DNA from 3 places in the Catenibacterium sp. GCM10023432 genome. Region 1 is predicted to be linked to each of the others. Evidence: predicted binding sites of a transcription regulator. Region 1 holds the regulator's gene; each other region holds the start of a gene.

Evidence for each region. Region 1 encodes Rex, which represses fermentation and respiration genes when NADH is low (regulators of the CRP and FNR family bind a similar motif). Its sites were predicted from a motif close to GTGAANNNNTTCAC; they were not measured.
Region 2: the regulator Rex is predicted to act here: its motif matches at 3,868-3,881, upstream of adhE (bifunctional acetaldehyde-CoA/alcohol dehydrogenase).
Region 3: the regulator Rex is predicted to act here: its motif matches at 4,554-4,567, upstream of fucO (lactaldehyde reductase).

Annotation. Positions count from the first base shown of each region.
Region 1 is NZ_JBHSEB010000086.1:5,003-11,250, reverse strand. Features, by position in the region: gene ACFOZZ_RS11160 (NAD(P)-dependent oxidoreductase) at 1-215, opposite strand, end outside; gene ACFOZZ_RS11155 (metallophosphoesterase family protein) at 212-1,639, opposite strand; gene asnS (asparagine--tRNA ligase) at 1,682-3,067, opposite strand; gene ACFOZZ_RS11145 (redox-sensing transcriptional repressor Rex) at 3,073-3,717, opposite strand; gene tsaD (tRNA (adenosine(37)-N6)-threonylcarbamoyltransferase complex transferase subunit TsaD) at 3,710-4,723, opposite strand; gene rimI (ribosomal protein S18-alanine N-acetyltransferase) at 4,723-5,160, opposite strand; gene tsaB (tRNA (adenosine(37)-N6)-threonylcarbamoyltransferase complex dimerization subunit type 1 TsaB) at 5,151-5,756, opposite strand; gene tsaE (tRNA (adenosine(37)-N6)-threonylcarbamoyltransferase complex ATPase subunit type 1 TsaE) at 5,749-6,195, opposite strand; gene ACFOZZ_RS11120 (DUF402 domain-containing protein) at 6,176-6,248, opposite strand, start outside.
Region 2 is NZ_JBHSEB010000076.1:7,932-14,179, forward strand. Features, by position in the region: gene ACFOZZ_RS10190 (restriction endonuclease subunit S) at 1-180, shown strand, start outside; gene ACFOZZ_RS10195 (DEAD/DEAH box helicase family protein) at 374-3,724, shown strand; gene adhE (bifunctional acetaldehyde-CoA/alcohol dehydrogenase) at 3,972-6,248, shown strand, end outside.
Region 3 is NZ_JBHSEB010000003.1:23,069-29,316, reverse strand. Features, by position in the region: gene ACFOZZ_RS01365 (phosphoribosylformylglycinamidine synthase) at 1-1,513, shown strand, start outside; gene purB (adenylosuccinate lyase) at 1,517-2,896, shown strand; gene ACFOZZ_RS01355 (TetR/AcrR family transcriptional regulator C-terminal domain-containing protein) at 2,979-3,524, shown strand; gene ACFOZZ_RS01350 (LPXTG cell wall anchor domain-containing protein) at 3,750-4,460, shown strand; gene fucO (lactaldehyde reductase) at 4,661-5,809, shown strand; gene ACFOZZ_RS01340 (HlyC/CorC family transporter) at 5,960-6,248, shown strand, end outside.

The DNA.
Region 1 (6,248 bases):
ACTTCTTTAAAGTGTGGATCTGCTTCAATAGATGCTTCAATGACATCTTTTAATGTATCATGCTTGAGAATTTCTTTTCTAAATGCATCATGATAGATAAAAGGTAATACAATATCATATAGTTCCATAGGAACTGGTTTTTCATATCCCTTAGAGAAATTATATAAAATCGCAATCCCTAAGCGTTCATCTTTCATTTTATCAACTAATTTCATTTATCTTCCTCCATTAAATATACTTCAACACGTTTCCTTTCTGCTTTCTTGTTATCATCATAGAAAATCAGACATGTTTTCATCTTCTTATCCATATAATCATATCGTAATACATTATAAGAATAATAATGACTTTCACTTTCTTTTAAACCACCTGTTGCACTTCCTGCTGAGATATAGTATGTACCATTTTTATTCATGAAATAAGGGACATGCTTATGACCATGAAGGACATATTTAATATGACGTTGTTGAAGCCATGTTGCAAACATATTAGCATCTACAAGTGCTTTAGATTTATCCAATATACTTCCAAATATAGATTTTTCACGCCATCGTATTTTTAAGAAGTCCGACTTAGAGACTTTAAATACATGATGGTGTAGTAAGACCACAATCGTATAATCTTCTAGATTTTCTATTCCTGCAAGTTCTGAGTCTATTTGGTCTAATTGTCTTCTTGTGATCATTCCTCTAGCTAAGTTACCACCAGCATTAGAATCTATCTTTACAAGTATAATCTTATCTTTTTCTATAACCTTGATCTTTTCACCTAGTAAATAGGCTATGACTTTTGTACGTTGTCTTCCACCAATACTTAAGCCTTTTACTATCATATCATGGTTACCTAACACAAAAGTGATATCTGCCTTATATCTCTTTCTAATCATTGTCATAAAGCTATTGGCCTGATACATATTCTTTGTATTAGGAGAATTCATGAGATCACCTGTAATAAAGACCTGTTTACTATGAGGACTATGTGCATATTGATCACATTCATCCATAGAATCTAAGAGATTAGAAACTGCCTTAAGTTTCTTTTTAGGTCCTAGATGTAAATCAGATAGATGGTAAATAAAAGAAGAATGTCCTTCTTTATTAAACATTGTCTTCTCATCAATCTTTTTCTGTAATGCCTTTGACTGGGAATTACTATGCAATGGGTAAAAGGCTGCATGTTTAGAATTAAATATGAGTCCTCCAGGCCATTCATCTGCATAAAATAAAGCTTCAAGTAGTCCAGGAAATGGGTCTAAGAAAGACAAGTCTTCCTGCTTAAAAGGTTTGCTTATTGTAAAGATATAATCCACTCCTGTAAAAGAATAGTTTTCAATTTCTTTATTTGTACCAGGAATAAGAAACAAGAAAGTCTTATCTTTAAAGAAAGAACGAATACGTTGTAAACCTTCTTGTAAATTGGTATGTGTCAGCATGGATACATCTTTAATTGTCATATCAGGACAAATCATACTGAATGAATACTCATCAATCATATCAAGTTCTTTAAATTCTATGTGATGATTTCTTAACCACTGTCGATAATCATTAAAAGACTGATAATTCAATAAAGCACGAGAAAAAGCACGGTCATTATGGTAAATCATATTAAAAAAAGTATTGATGCCATTAAATTCATCCATAATATTACTTCCTTTAAGAAAAAAGACCACATATGTGGTCTTTTAGAATTTCAAGTTACGTGGTGTACGTGGGAATGGTTCTACATCTCTAATGTTAGCCATACCAGTTAAATACATTAAGAAACGGTCAAAACCTAAACCGAATCCAGCATGCTTACATCCACCAAAGCGGCGTAAATCCATATACCACTGTAGTGTCTCTTTATTCATGCCCTTTTCATCCATTAGCTTTTCAAGAACGTCATAACGTTCTTCTCTCTGTGAACCACCAACTAATTCACCGATGCCAGGTACTAATAAGTCACATGCTGCAACTGTCTTGTTGTCATCATTTAAACGCATATAGAATGCTTTGATTTCTTTTGGATAATCTGTTAAGAATACAGGACCACCTACAACTTCTTCACAGATATAACGTTCATGTTCAGCATTTAAATCAATACCCCATTCAACCTTGTTATCAAACTTCACATCAGCCTTTAATAAATGATCAATAGCTTCTGTATAAGTCATACGTGCAAAGTGAGAATCTCTAACCTTTGTGATACGGTTGATACAGTCATGGTCAACCATCTGTTCAAAGAATTTCATTTCTTCTGGAGCATTATCTAGGCAGTACTGAATACAGTATTTAACCATTTCTTCAATTAAACACATATCATCTTCGAGGTCTGCAAATGCGATTTCTGGTTCTACCATCCAGAATTCACTCGCATGTCTTGATGTATTTGAGTTTTCAGCTCTGAATGCTGGTCCAAAAGTATAAACATCTCTAAATGCCATAGCGAATGCTTCTACATGTAACTGTCCTGTTACTGTTAAGTAGGCTTCTTTTTCAAAGAAATCCTTAGAGAAATCAGTATCATCAATAGTTGTTACTCTAAACATTTCTCCAGCACCTTCACCATCATTAGATGTGATGATTGGTGTATGTACATAGACGAATCCCTGATCCTGGAAGAATTCATGAATAGCCATAGATAATACAGATCTTAATCTGAAGATAGCATAGAATGAATTTGCTCTTGGTCTTAAATGAGGGATTTCTCTCATAAATTCAAAAGAGTGTCTCTTCTTCTGTAATGGGTAATCACTATCACAGTCCCCTTCAAGAATAATTTCAGTGGCTTCTACTTCAAATGGCTGCTTTGCATCAGGTGTTAATTTTAACTTACCTAATACATGAATAGCTGAACCAGTTGCGATATGTGAAACTTCATCAAAGTTCTTTAATTTTTCTTCTAAATAAACAACCTGACAATTTCTAAAATAAGAACCATCATTTAATGCGATGAATCCTAGTTTACCACTATCTCTATTTGTTCTTACCCATCCTTCTAATTCAACATACTCTACGTTATCTGTTTCTACAGCATTATCTGCACGACAGATTTCATAAAGTTCTCTTACTGTCATAAATTCAAACATCCTTCTTACTCCTTTGTATTTGATTTCATCTTTAATTCTAATTCTTGTATTGCTACAACGACATCCACATTCTGTACCTCTACTCCCTGAGGCACAATAAAATGAGAGTGGGTGAAGTCTACAATGCCTTTAATCCCTAATGCCACTAAACGATCCACCATTTCCTGAACATTATCAGAAATCGCAAGAATCGCAATCTTACAGTCCTTAGGGAATGTTTTTTCCAAATCATCACTCTTATGAATCTTGACACCAAAACGTTCGCCTTCAATATTAGCATCCTTATCATAAGCACAGACAATCTGTCCAACTGTGTATTTCCAGCGGTTATATTTCAAAATAGCTGATCCCAAGTTACCTACACCAATCAAAATAATTGGTTCATCAAGTCCTAAACCTAAAAAGTCACTGAGTGTTTCAATCATCTCTTTTGTATCATAACCATAACCTCGTTTGCCCAGTGTATTCTTCTGAGGCAAAAAGCCAAAGTCACGACGGATAGTCGTATCCTGGATATGAGTAACTTCCGCAAGTTCACTCGATAAGAAGTTCTCTTTGCCTTTATGTCCCATAACTCTTAAAGCCTTCAAATAAACAGGAAAACGTGTCATCGTCGCACGTGAAATTTTCTGTTTCTTTTCATTACTCATAGTTGTCTCCTACACTTTCCGCCTCTAAGTCATAATCTGGCTTAACAGACAAGTCCAAAGGGGCAAACATATTGTATTTATACATGATACTTGCAGCAGATGCAATCATTGCTGCATTATCTGTACAATACTTCATTGGTGGAAAAATAACAGGAATATCACTTGTACTCATTTTTTCTCTGAGACCTTTGTTCGCACTCACACCACCTGCTACAATAATCTGCTTTACACCAAGATCATGAGCAGCAGCTAGGGCTTTAGAAGTAATCGTATCCATAGCCACATCCTGGAATGAGCAGGCTAAGTCATTGCCATTGATTTCCTCTCCTCTTTGGTCTGCATTATGCTTTAAGTTGATGACAGCGCTCTTTAAGCCACTGAAGCTGAAGTTATAGCTTCCATCATCAAGTGGTTTTGGAAGTGTATAGCTATGAGTTCCCTCATGCGCCATTTTATCTAAAACAGGTCCTCCAGGATATGGAAGATGTAGAACACGTCCTACCTTGTCATAGGCTTCACCAATTGCATCATCAAATGTTGTACCAATGACTTCAAAAGAGAATTCCTTTTTCATATAAACAAGTTCTGTATGTCCTCCTGAAACAACAAGAGCCATTGCAGGATATTCAATATCATTCACTAGTTCATTAGCATAAATATGCCCCGCAATATGATGTACACCAATAAGTGGTTTGTTTAAATAAATAGCCAATGTCTTGGCTTCCTGCATACCAACATGCAAAGAACCTACAAGTCCTGGTCCTTTTGTGACTGCAATTGCATCAATCTCCTCTAAAGAGATTTCTGCCTGTCTTAATGCTTCCTTTAAAACAGTGCTGACACATTCAACATGTTTACGGCTGGCAATTTCAGGAACAACCCCACCATATTGTTTATGGATATCAATCTGTGATGCAACAACATGACTTAATAAATCTTTTCCATCCTTTAAGATTGCAACACTCATTTCATCACAGCTTGATTCAATAGCTAGAATAACAGCCATTATTTTTCCTCCTTTCTTACCATGAGATAAGCATCCTCATGGTCTGCATAATAATCTTTACGTATAGCACATATCTCATAGCCATACTTCTTATATAAACAAATCGCACGTTCATTTGATACACGCACTTCTAAACTATAATTAATACACCCCTTATTATGTCCTTCTTTTAATCCATAATCCATCAATAACTTAGAAAAGCCTTTTCCTTGATAATTTGGATCAATACCAATTGTAGTTAGTTCACAGTTTTCATAAGCATACCAGAATCCTGCATAACCAACAATTTTGTCATCTACAAGAACATAGTAATGGGCATAATCATTTGTTTTTAGTTCATGAAGAAAATCTTCTTTAGACCAGGCAGGGGTAAATAATAACCCTTCTAGTCTTTCAATCTCATCAAGATCATCTTCCTGCATTTCTCTTAATAACATGCTTTTTTAGCCTCAACATCTTTAATATAAGTTGGTACTAATAGATCAACATTCTTGATTGGATCAGCCATCTGTCCTAATGCATAAATATTAGCACAAAGATCACATTCTTTTTCATCTAACCCAAGACAGCCTACTTCACCTACAAGTTCAAAGTCTTCATATTCAGCACGTAATAGGGTAAAATCTTCTAAAGTCATGACCTGTTCCTTAATTAAAGGAAGACCATTTTCATAAACACCAACAAAGACCTTGTGTCCTCTTGCATCAATAACACTTAGTGCCTGATTCATACCTGCATAAGCGGCTAACGAACTCACAGATTTAATTCTTACATCAGACACTGCAGCAAGTGTCTTTGCGATAGTCATTGCAACTCTGACACCTGTATAAGAGCCAGGTCCTGATGTAATAATCATCTCATTCACATCCTTTAATGCAATATGATGACGATCAAGTACTTCCTTTAATGAAGGAATTGCTTTTTCTGATTGTCTTCTAGAACCTTTTTCCTGGAAGGCTTCTAGACACATATTATCCTTAAATAAGCCTACAGCTAAATAACTATTTGATGTATCCATCACTAAACTAATCATGTGTAACCTCCCTCACATAGTTCTCATACTTTTCACCAATAGGATGAAGCTTTAAAGAACGTGTTTCATCTTCATTCTTTATTATTTCTATTTCTAATCTTTCTTCTGGAATAATGTCTTCAATAAACTGTGGCCATTCAATCACACATAAGCCATCATCTTCAAACATCTCTTCAAATCCCAAATCATCATCTGCCCCTTCTAGGCGATATGCATCAAAATGATAAAGGGTCATACGTCCAGAATAAACCTTCACAATAGTAAAAGTAGGAGAATTGATGATCTTCTTGATTTCAAGTCCCTGTCCAATTCCTTTTGTGAATGTAGTCTTACCAGACCCTAGATCCCCTGTTAATGTGATAATAGAATGGGGAAAGATTGTTTCTCCTATACGTTTACCAAAAGCAATCATTTCAGCTTCATTTTTTAAGTTTATCATTTTTAGTTCCTCTATTTTTCATCATCTGCTGATACTTATTATACCACTCCTGG
Region 2 (6,248 bases), on a different contig from region 1:
AATTCAATGAAGTCAGATACCGGTAGAGCTAATTTAAGTTTACAGGATATTGCTAATTTAGAGATTTTAGTTCCTGATTTAACACTGCAGGTTAAGTTCGCATCATTCGTAGAAGAAATCGATAAATCAAGGCTTCTCAATAACCACTCACTATTACTCCTAAAATCCATAACCTTCTAACCATTAAAAAAGCAGCCTTAGCTGCTAATCACCACTACCTAACATATCTCTCAATTCTTTAAAAGTATCCTCTATAGGTGCTACTCTACCATTTCTAACATCCTTTTCAGATTTCTCAAGTAATTCCAATAACTCATTCATCATTTATTCCCAATAAAGTTCTTTTTTAGGATATAATAGAAACATAAAGGAGATGGTACTGTTGAACTTTACTTTTTTAAAAAACAAAACAGAATTCCAGGACTTTGCTTTTACATGTATAGAAGCAGAAAAAGGATTAATGGTATCACCTGCTAACTGTGCAATACTTACAAGACGTGCATTAGAACAAGCAGTACATTACATGTATAAGAATGACATAGACTTACAGATGCCTTATAGAGATAATCTAAGTGCTTTAGTCAATGAATATACATTTAAACAAATTATTCCAACAGAAATCTATGAAGGAATTAGATACGTTATTACTTTAGGAAATTTTGCAGTACATACAAGTAAAAAAGTAAAAAGAGAAGAAGCAGTTCTTGCTTTAAATAATCTCTATAGACTTGTTAACTGGATGAACTATTCTTATGGAATAGATTATCAACAACAATTACCTGAATTTGATCCTACTAAGTTACCTGATCAAACACACATGTTTGTGAATAAAGATTTAAAAGAACAGGTAAGAGATATTCTTAATAAACAGAAAGAAAAAGAAGAAAAACAAAAAGAAGAACTGGCTCGATTAGTTGCTGAAAATGAGGAATTAAGAAGACAAGGGGCAGCTAAGAGAAAAGAAGATAAAGCTGTTAAATATGTTGATGTGAATAAGATTCCTGAATGGAGGACAAGACAGCTTTATATTAATTTAATGCTGAAGGAAGCAGGATGGGATTTTGATACAAATGTAGAGGAAGAATATCCTGTTCATCATATGCCAACAGATTCAAAAGAAGGTTTTGTGGATTATATCTTACGTGGAAGAACAGGAAAGATTATTGCTGTTATAGAAGCAAAGAAAACAAGTGTAGATCCTCGTGTAGGACGTAACCAGGCAAAACTTTATGCGGACTGTATTGAACAAGAATACGGATTAAGACCTGTTATATTCTATACGAATGGTTTTGAAACATTTATCTGGGATGACATGATGTATCCAGATAGAAGGGTTTCTTCTATCTTCTCACAGGATGAAATACAGTTACTTATAGATAGAAGAGATACGCGTAGAAGTATTTCTAAACCTGTTATACAGGATGCCATCACAAATCGTTATTATCAGAAAGAAGCCATTGTAAGAACATGTGAAGACTTTGAAAAGGGAAGTCGTAAAGCATTACTTGTCATGGCAACAGGGAGTGGTAAAACACGTGTAGCGATTAGTTTAGTAGATGTATTGACTAAAGCGGATTGGGCAAAGAATATACTATTCCTTGCCGATCGTACTGCATTAGTGAATCAGGCAAAGAAGAACTTTGTAAACCTTCTTCCTTCCCTGACGACTTGTAATCTATGTGAAAACAAAGAAGACCCAGAAGTATCAAGAATGATCTTTAGTACTTATCCTACAATGATGAATGCAATCGATGAAACAAGAAGTAAAGATGGTAATCGTTTATTCACACCAGGACACTTTGATCTCATTATTCTTGATGAAAGCCATCGTAGTATTTACAACAAATATAAAGATATATTTGATTACTTTGATGCTTTACTCATAGGTTTAACCGCAACACCTAAAGATAGTATTGGGGCTAATACATATTCTATATTTGATTTAGAAACAGGTGTCCCTACATATGCTTATGAATATGAAACAGCTGTCAAAGACAAATACTTAGTCAGCTACCATTCTTATGAAACTAAAATGAAGTTTCTAGAGGAAGGTATTCACTATGATGAGTTATCCGATGAAGAAAAGAAAGAATTTGAAGAACACTTCTCTAATACTGATACAATCACTTCAAGTGAAATGAATAAGTTTGTTTTTAATATTAATACTATTGATACTGTGATCAGAGATTTGATGGAACATGGTATTAAAATTGAAGGAGGAGATAAGATAGGAAAAAGCATTATCTTCGCTGCCAATCAAAATCATGCCAATAAGATTAAAGAGAGATTCGATATACTCTATCCTGAATACAAGGGGAAGATTGCTGAAGTGATTACATTTAATACAAAATTTGTACAAAATGCGATAGATCGATTCAGTAAAACAGACAGTTACCCTCAAATAGCTATTAGTGTAGATATGCTAGATACAGGTATAGATGTACCAGATATCGTTAATCTTGTATTCTTTAAGAAAGTAAGAAGTAAAGCAAAATTCTGGCAGATGATTGGAAGAGGAACAAGACTAAGAACAGACTTGTATGGTCCAGGAGATGACAAGAAAGGATTCTTGATATTTGATTACCTAGGAAATATGGATTACTTCAGAGTAGACCAGCGTCCTGAAAAATCAGGTATTATAGAATCACTCTCTCAACGTATCTATAAGTTACGTGTTGATATTCTTTATGCACTCGAACAAAATGCCTCCGATCAGGATTATGTAGATGAAATCAATAAACAGATCAAAGAAATGTCAGGTTATATTCAATCACTCAATGAAGACAGCTTTAATGTAAAGATGCATTTGAAATATGTGCATCAATATAAGAATCCAGATAACTGGATTAATCTGAATGAAATGGATACACATTATATTAAAGATGAATTGTCTTCTCTTGTTGTGATTCATGATGAAGATAAACGTGCAAAGTTCTTTGATAGACAGATGTATATGATTGAAATGGCTTATCTCAATCATTATGATGCAAGTCAGGTAATTAATAAGGTTATTATGATGGCTGATGAATTGTATAAAAAACAAACAACACCTGATATTGCAGATAATGCGGAATATCTGAAATGTGCCAAAGATCCTGATTACTGGAAGACAGCTAATTATTTTGATCTAGAAGTACTACGTGAGAAGATTAGAGGGTTGGTTAAGTATTTAGACCCTGGTCCAATAGTAGATCCAGTAGATACACATTTTGAAGATGAAATCATTGAAACAAAGATGAATGATGCTTTCTATAATGATGAAGGCTTAGAGAACTATAAAGAGAAAGTACAGCATTATTTAAAAGCACATGAAGATGATGAAGCTATCTATAAGCTTAGACATAATCAAGTCATTACACCGGATGAAATGAAACATCTAGAAAACTTATTATGGATAGACCTGGGAAGTAAAGATGATTATCGATTACATTTTGGTGATACACCTATCACAAGATTAATTAGAAAGATAGTAGGATTAGATAGACAAGCAGCTATGGCTGAGTTCTCACGTTTCTTAGATGATCAGAGCTTGAATTCTAGACAGATTCACTTTGTAGAATTATTAGTAGATTATATTGTGAAGAATGGTTTTATTGAAGACAAGAAGGTCTTGTTACAGGATCCTTTCAAGTCAATTGGTAGTATGAGTGCCTTATTTAAGGATAAGATGAATATTGCAAGAGAGATATTAAAGACTGTAGATACGTTCAGCGAAAGATGTTAAGAGAAAACGCTCACAAAATTGAGAGTATTCTATCACTATAAAAAATAATTATAATTTAAATTTTTGATAAAAACTAAGTATAAAATAGCACAATCGGATATCCCTAAACTGCAAACGTTTTCAGTAAATGCATTTTATAAATTGTGTAATTTTTCACAAAAGTATGCTTGTTTTTTCACAAGAACTCATGTATAGTGAACTTACAAAATATGAAGAAGAAATATTTTGGTCAATGGAGGATATAAAAATGGCTGATAAGAAAGTCGAAAAGAAAGTTGAAGAATGGACAGAAGAAAAGACTGATGCTTGCATTGATGAGTTAGTTAATAACGCATTAACAGCATTAGATGAATTCGAAGGTTTTGACCAGGAAACTGTTGACTACATCGTAGCAAAGATGTCAGTTGCTGGTCTTGATAAGCACGGTGTTCTTGCAGAAGCTGCAGTAAAAGAAACTGGCCGTGGTGTATTTGAAGACAAAGCTGTTAAGAACTTATTCGCTTGTGAATATGTTACTAACAACATGCGTCATACAAAGACTGTAGGTATTATTAATGAAGATCCACTTACTGGTATCACTGAAATCGCTGAACCAGTTGGTGTTGTTTGTGGTATCGTTCCAGTAACAAACCCAACTTCTACAGTTATCTTTAAGTCTTTAATCGCTATGAAGACTAGAAACCCAATCATCTTCTCATTCCACCCAGGTGCTCATGACTGTTCAGTTATGGCTGCTAAGGTAATGTTAGATGCTGCTGTAAAAGCTGGTGCTCCTAAGAACGTAATCCAGTGGTTACCAATGAAAACTATGTATGCAACTAGTGCATTAATGAATCATCCAGGTGTTGCTACTATCTTAGCTACTGGTGGTAACGCAATGGTTAAGGCTGCTTACTCTTGTGGTAAACCTGCTTTAGGTGTAGGTGCTGGTAACGTTCCAGCATATGTAGAAAAGTCTTGTAAAATCAAAATGGCAGCAAACGATATTTATTTATCAAAATCATTTGATAATGGTATGATTTGTGCATCTGAACAGGTAGTTGTTGTAGATCACGAAATCTATGATGAATTCAAGAAAGAACTTGGTCGTTATCATGTACATTTCTGTAATGCTGAAGAAAAGAAGAAACTTGAACAGTTCATGTTCGGTGCAACAGCATACAGTGAAAACGTAAATGAAGCTAGATTAAACAGCATCGTTCCAGGTAAGAACGCTACTTGGATCGCTGAACAGGCTGGCTTCAAAGTAGCTGATGATGTTCAGATCTTAGTTTGTGAAGTTAAGGAAATCGGTCCTAACGAACCAATGACTAGAGAAAAGCTTTCTCCAGTATTAGGTATGATCAAAGCAAACTCTACTGAAGATGGTATTGAAAAGGCTGCTCAGACTGTTGAATTCAACGGTTTAGGACATTCAGCTGCAATCCATACTACTAATCATGAAATTTCTAAAGCATTCGGTAAGAGAATCAAAGCTATCCGTATTATTGAAAACGCTCCATCTACATTCGGTGGTATCGGTTCAGTATACAATGCATTCTTACCTTCATTAACACTTGGTTGTGGTTCTTATGGCCATAACTCAGTATCAAACAACGTAAGTGCTATTAACTTACTAAATATTAAGAGAATAGGGAGACGTAACAACAATATGCAATGGGTTAAACTTCCTCCAAAGATTTATTTCGAAAGAAATTCAATCAGATATCTTAGAGATATGAAGGAAATGAAGAAAGCAATGATCGTTACAGACAGAGGTATGTATGACCTTGGTTATGTAGGAAAGATCGAAGACGTTATCAAGAGAAGACGTAACAAAGTAGACGTTGACTTATTCATCGACGTTGAACCAGATCCATCTTTAGATATGACTCTTAAGGGTCTTGAAATCATGAAGAGCTTCCAGCCTGATACAATCATCGCTATCGGTGGTGGATCTTCAATGGATGCTGCTAAAGTTATGTGGTTAATGTATGAACATCCAGAAGTTAACTTCGACGACATCAAGCAGAAATTCATGGATATCAGAAAGAGAGCATTCAAGTTCCCAGAACTTGGTAAGAAAGCTAAGTTAGTATGTATCCCAACTACTTCAGGTACAGGTTCAGAAGTAACTCCATTCGCAGTTATCACTGATACTAAGGAAAACAAGAAATATCCATTAACTGACTACGCTTTAACTCCAACAATCGCAATTGTTGACCCTGAATTCGCTATGTCTATGCCACCAAGAATCGCTGCTGATACTGGTATCGACGTATTAACTCATGCTATTGAAGCATATGTTTCAATCTTAGCTTCTGACTTCACTGATGGTTGGGCTAAACAGGCTGTTAAGTTAGTATTCGAAAACCTTGAAAAGTCAGTACTTGAAGGTGATCCTGATGCTAGAATCAAGATGCATAACGCTGCAACAATCGCAGGTATGGCATTCGCTAACGCATTCTTAGGAATGAACCACTCATTAGCTCATAAGATCGGTGGAGAATGGCATATTCCTCATGGACGTACTAACGGTATGTTA
Region 3 (6,248 bases), on a different contig from region 1:
TGAAAAGTTATTAAATGATCCTAAGAGATGGGGTAAACCATTTAGTGCATTACTAGGTGCTTATCGCGCTCAGGAAGAATTATTATTACCTTCAATTGGTGGTAAGGATTCTATGTCAGGTTCATTTGAAGACTTAGATGTTCCTCCAACTTTAGTATCATTCGCAATTACTGGTGGAGATGTACACAAAGTCATCACTCCTGAATTAAAAGAAGCAGGACATGTATTAGTAGAATTTATGCTTCCAAAGGATGAATTCCATGTATTTGATTTTGAAGCTTTAAGAAAACAGTTTGATGCTGTAGAAGCATTGATTCAGTCTGGTAAGGCTTATTCAGCTTATACAGTTAAAGACGGTGGTTTAGTTGAAGCTGTTTATAAGATGGCATTTGGTAATGAAATTGGTGTAGCATTTGATGATGCTTTAACACTTAATGACTTAGTTGAAAAGAACTTTGGACATATCGTTGTGGAAGTAGAAAACGCTGAAGTTGTTGCAGGATATGAAAATGTTCGTATTATTGCTTCTACAAATGAAGAAAAGGCTGTATCATATAAGGGTGAGAAAGTGACACTTGATGATGCATATGAAATCAACTGTGCACCATTAGAATCTGTATATCCTACTACAGCAAAGGCACCTACTACAGAAGTACGTACTGGTGACTGTAATGAAAGAGGCAAGATGTTTGCTTCTAAGAAGTATGATGAAGTCAATGTTGTTATTCCTGTATTCCCAGGAACTAACTGTGAATTTGATTCTAAACGTGCATTTGAAAAAGCAGGTGCAAAGGTTCAGCTTGTTCTTATTAGAAATAAGACAGAAGAAGATATTAAGAAGTCTGTTGATGAATTAGAAGAAGCAATCCATAATGCACAGATCGTGATGCTACCAGGTGGTTTCTCAGCTGGTGATGAACCTGAAGGTTCAGGTAAGTTCATTGCAACTGTATTACGTAACCCAAGATTAAAGGCTGCAATCGATGATTTATTAGACAATCGTGAAGGCTTAATGATTGGTATCTGTAATGGATTCCAGGCATTAGTAAAACTTGGTTTACTTCCTCATGGACATATTAAGGATATGAGCAAAGATGATCCTACTCTAACATTCAATACAATTGGACGCCACTTATCTCAGATGGTGACTACAAGAGTATCTAGCGTGAAGTCTCCATGGCTTGCTAATGTAGAGTTAGGTGATGAACATATTATCCCTATTTCTCATGGTGAAGGACGTTTCGTTGCACCTCAGGAAGTACTTGATCAGTTAATTGATAATGGTCAGGTAGCATTCCAGTATGTTGATCCAAATGGAAATGTGACTATGGAATCTCCATATAACCCTAATGGTTCTATGTATGGTATTGAAGGTATCGTTTCTGAAGATGGTAGAATACTAGGTAAGATGGGTCATTCTGAACGTCAGGGTGAAAACAGAGACCTTAACATCTACGGTGAAATGGATCAGAAGTTATTTGAAGCCGGCGTGAAGTATTTTAAAGGAGAATAACGAATGGATAAATTAGAATTTGAAAGTATGACACTCTGTCCTCTAGATGGACGTTATGGCAAGATTAAAGATCAGTTAGCTGATTATTTCAGTGAATATGCACTTGTTAAGTATAGAGTGTTTGTAGAAATCCAGTGGTTGAAGTTCCAGTTGGATCACCTTCATACAGAAACTTTAGACAAGGTTGATCCTAACAAGGTGGATGATATTCTTGCGATTTCTAAGGATTTCAACTTTGATTCTTTCAAGAGAATTAAAGAAATCGAATCTGTTACAAGACATGATGTTAAGGCAGTAGAATATTTCATTGATGAGAAGCTCAAAGCTTTAGGTTATGAACATTTAGAAAGCTATGTACATATCGGATGTACTTCTGAAGATATCAATAATACATCATATGCATGTATGATTAAACATGGCTTAAAGGATGTTTGGTTACCTGCAGCTAAAGAATTTGCTTCAATGATTAATAAATTAGCAGTAGATCATAAGGATGATGCAATGCTGGCACATACTCATGGACAGCCTGCTACACCTACAACTATTGGTAAAGAATTCAAAGTCTATGCTTATCGTTTCTTTTCTAGTATTGAAAACATTGAAAATATCAAGATTAAAGCAAAATTCAATGGGGCAACTGGTAACTACAGTGCAATCCTAACAGCCTTCCCTAATGAAGATTGGCCTACATTAAATAAGGAATTCGTAGAAGACTATTTAGGACTTACATTCAATCCATTAACTACACAGATTGAATCTCATGACTATACTTGTCATATCTTAGATGGTATCCGCCATTTCAACAATATATTGGCTGACTTAGATGTGGATATGTGGTTATATATCTCAATGGAATACTTTAAACAGATTCCTGTTAAGGGTGAAGTTGGTTCTTCAACTATGCCTCATAAGGTTAACCCAATCCGTTTTGAAAACTCTGAAGCAAACATTGATTTATCAAATAATCTATGTGTCGCATTATCTAACAAGCTTCCTAAGTCAAGAATGCAGAGAGACTTATCAGACTCTTCAAGTCAGCGTAACTTAGGATTATGCTTCGGATATTCATTACAGGCTATTTCTGAAACAACTGGTGGCTTAGCTAAGTGTGTTGTAAATAAAGAAAAGCTTGCAAAAGACTTAAATGAAAAATGGGAAGTTCTTGCAGAACCTATTCAGACAATGTTAAGAAAATATGGTGTACCAGATGCTTATGATACACTTAAGGCCTTAACTCGTGGTAAGAATATTTCTCAGGAAGATATCCAGGCATTCGCAAAGAGCCTAGAACAGTTAAGTGATGAAGATCGTCAGACTTTATTAGATATGACACCTTCTTCATACATTGGTTTAGCTTCAGAACTTTGTGATATCGAACTTTAATCATTAAGAGACAACCTCTATGGGGGTTGTCTTCTTTATTTTTGGAAATAGGTTTGTTATAATGTAACAAAAGGTGGTGATAATGTTGGGAGATACACGATATGTATTTGCAGAATGCATCAAAGAATTGATGAATCATCAGTCTCTTGATAAGATCACAGTGACTGATATTGTGGAAATGAGCGGTAAGACTAGACAGACATTTTATCGTTATTTTCGCGATAAATATGATCTTGTGAACTGGTATTTTGAAGTATTGGCGGATAAGTCTTTCTTGCAGATTGGGAATAGTGAAACATTAAGAGAAGGGCTTATTAAGAAGTTTCAATTTATTTATAATGATAGAGTATTCTTTAAAGAAGCATTTAAATCTAAAGATTATAATAATGTAGAAAACTATGATTATAACTGTATTCTCACTTTCTATCAGAATATTATTAAGAGAAAGCTAGATAATAATATCCCATCAGATATTGAATTCTTATTGGAAATGTATTGTCATGGGTCTATTACTATGACTGTAGACTGGGCAACAGGAGGATATAAGCTGAAGCCTGAAGAATTAGCTGATATGCTGATAGAAGCATTACCACCAAAGTTAGATGAACTTTTACGAGATCTGAAATAAGATCTCTTTTTTTTGCATAATACAACATTCGCTCTAAATAATGCTTTTTTACGATTATGATGGATAGAAGAAATACATATGAAGGGGCACTCTGATTTTTTTGACAAACTTATAGTGTATCGACATGGATTATTTATTCTTAATAGATATTCTATGCCTTTTTTGCATTATTAGAAAAGTGAAAAGACTTCTTTTTGGGACAAATCAAACAAGGAGAAAACGATTATGAACAAGAAATTGATGACTATGTTAGTCGCTTTTGCTTTATCAGTATCAGCATTATCTACTACAACAGTATTTGCAGAAGATGCAGTAGTAACTGGAGAAACTCCAGCTGTAACTGAAACTACAACTACACCTGTAGCTTATGAACCAGAAATCACTTTAACTACACCTAAATGGACAGGTGATAGTGATATTGTCTTTGAAGTAGATGCTAAAGGTGGAGCAGTTTATCCTCAGGAAATGTATGTTTATGGCGCAGATGACGCAGCAATGCCTATTATCAGTGTTCCATCTAAGGTAGAAGTAAATGAAGAAGGTAAAGGTAAGATCACATTTACTAACGATGCATTAAAAAATGCAAAAACTTGGGATGATACTTTTACAAACCAGATTTCAGTAGATTGGACTAAGTATTCTAAAATTGAATTTGCTTTTGCATTCGAATTAAACGGTCAGGATAAATATAAGTCTATGTATGTAGAAACTTCAGTAAAGGCTCCAGCACCAACTGTAACTCCTACTACACCTACAAAACCTGCAAAACATGCAAAACCTGCAGAAAATAAAGGTACAACAACAACTACTACAACTACTAAGAAAGAAGCACCAAAGACTGGTGATACTATGAATGTTCCATTATATGCTTCATTGTTATTAGTAAGTGCTTTAGCAGCAGTTGTATTAACTACAAAAAAGAGAATTACTGAATAATCTGTCAATTAAAGTAAGCGTAAGTAAAATTGAATATTTAGGGAATGAAATGACAATTGAGAAATCGATTGTCTTTTTTTAAAACAAGTTTTTGTAAAAATATTCACAAAGTGACAAATCCACTTATCTGTCACTTGAATGATAACACTTACAATGTTAACATGAAGTCAGAAAAGTTAATTAAAAGGAGATTGATAATCATGTATAAGTTCATGTTAAATGAAACAAGTTATCATGGAGCAGGTGCTATTAAAGCTGTTCCTGAAGAAATTAAAGCAAGAGGATTTAAGAAAGCATTTGTTGCTTCTGACCCTGATTTAGTAAAGTTTGGTGTTACTAAGAAAGTAACTGATTTATTAGATGAAGCTGGTATTGAATATGTTCTTTACAGCAACATTAAACCAAACCCAACTATCGAAAACGTACAGACTGGTGTTGCTGCATTTAAAGAAGCAGGCGCTGACTGTATCGTAGCTATCGGTGGTGGATCTTCAATGGATACATCTAAAGCAATCGGTATCATCATTACAAACCCTGAATTTGCTGATGTACGTTCATTAGAAGGTGTTGCACCAACTAAGAATCCTTGTACTCCAATCATCGCTGTTCCTACTACTGCAGGTACTGCTGCTGAAGTTACAATCAACTATGTAATTACTGATGTTGAAAAGAAACGTAAATTCGTATGTGTAGATACTCATGATATTCCAGTAGTTGCTGTTGTTGACCCAGAAATGATGTCTTCAATGCCAAAAGGATTAACTGCTGCTACAGGTATGGATGCTTTAACTCATGCTATCGAAGGTTATATTACTAAAGGTGCTTGGGAACTTTCAGATATGTTCCATATTAAAGCTATCGAAATCATCGCTCGTTCATTAAGAGGTGCTGTTGAAAACACTGCTGAAGGACGTGAAGGTATGGCTTTAGGTCAGTATGTTGCTGGTATGGGATTCTCTAACGTAGGTTTAGGTGTTGACCATTCTATGGCTCATACATTAAGTGCTTACTATGATATGCCTCATGGTAAAGCTTGTGCAATCTTACTTCCAACAACTATGGAATACAATGCTGAATATACTGGTGAAAAGTATAAAGACATTGCTAAGGCAATGGGTGTTGAAGGTGTTGATGGTATGACTCAGGAAGAATATCGTAAGGCTGCTGTAGATGCTGTTAAGAAGTTAGGTGAAGATGTAGGTATCGAAATGACTCTTAAGGGTGTTGTTAAGGAAGAAGATATTCCTCAGTTAGCTAAGGATGCATATGCTGATGCTTGCCGTCCTGGTAACCCAAGAGATACTTCAGTAGAAGATATTGAAGCATTATATAGATCATTACTTAAATAATAATCATTCATCGGGAGGAACTTTTGTTCCTCCTTTTTGTTTTTTATTGATGTTTCTTATAAAAAATGTATAATAGACTTGTGCTTTTATATATAGCACTCAATAGAGTTATTAAAGGAGTATGATAGTGTCGTGGACTCGAGTCAGATAATGATGGTTGTTATTTTTATTATATTGATAGGATTGTCAGGCTTATTTTCTAGTGCAGAAACTGCATTTATGTCTGTTTCTAAGATTAGAGTAAAGACTGTAAGTGAGGATGAAGAAGATCCTCATCACGCCAAGGCTTTAATTGTTTCTAATCTTTTAGAAGATACAGACCATTTATTAAGTACAATTCTAGTAGGCAATAACCTTGTCAACATTTTAGCTTCTTCATTGACTACATCATTTGTGATCAGTGTATTTGGTAATGAAGGAACAGGTGTTGCGGTTGCAA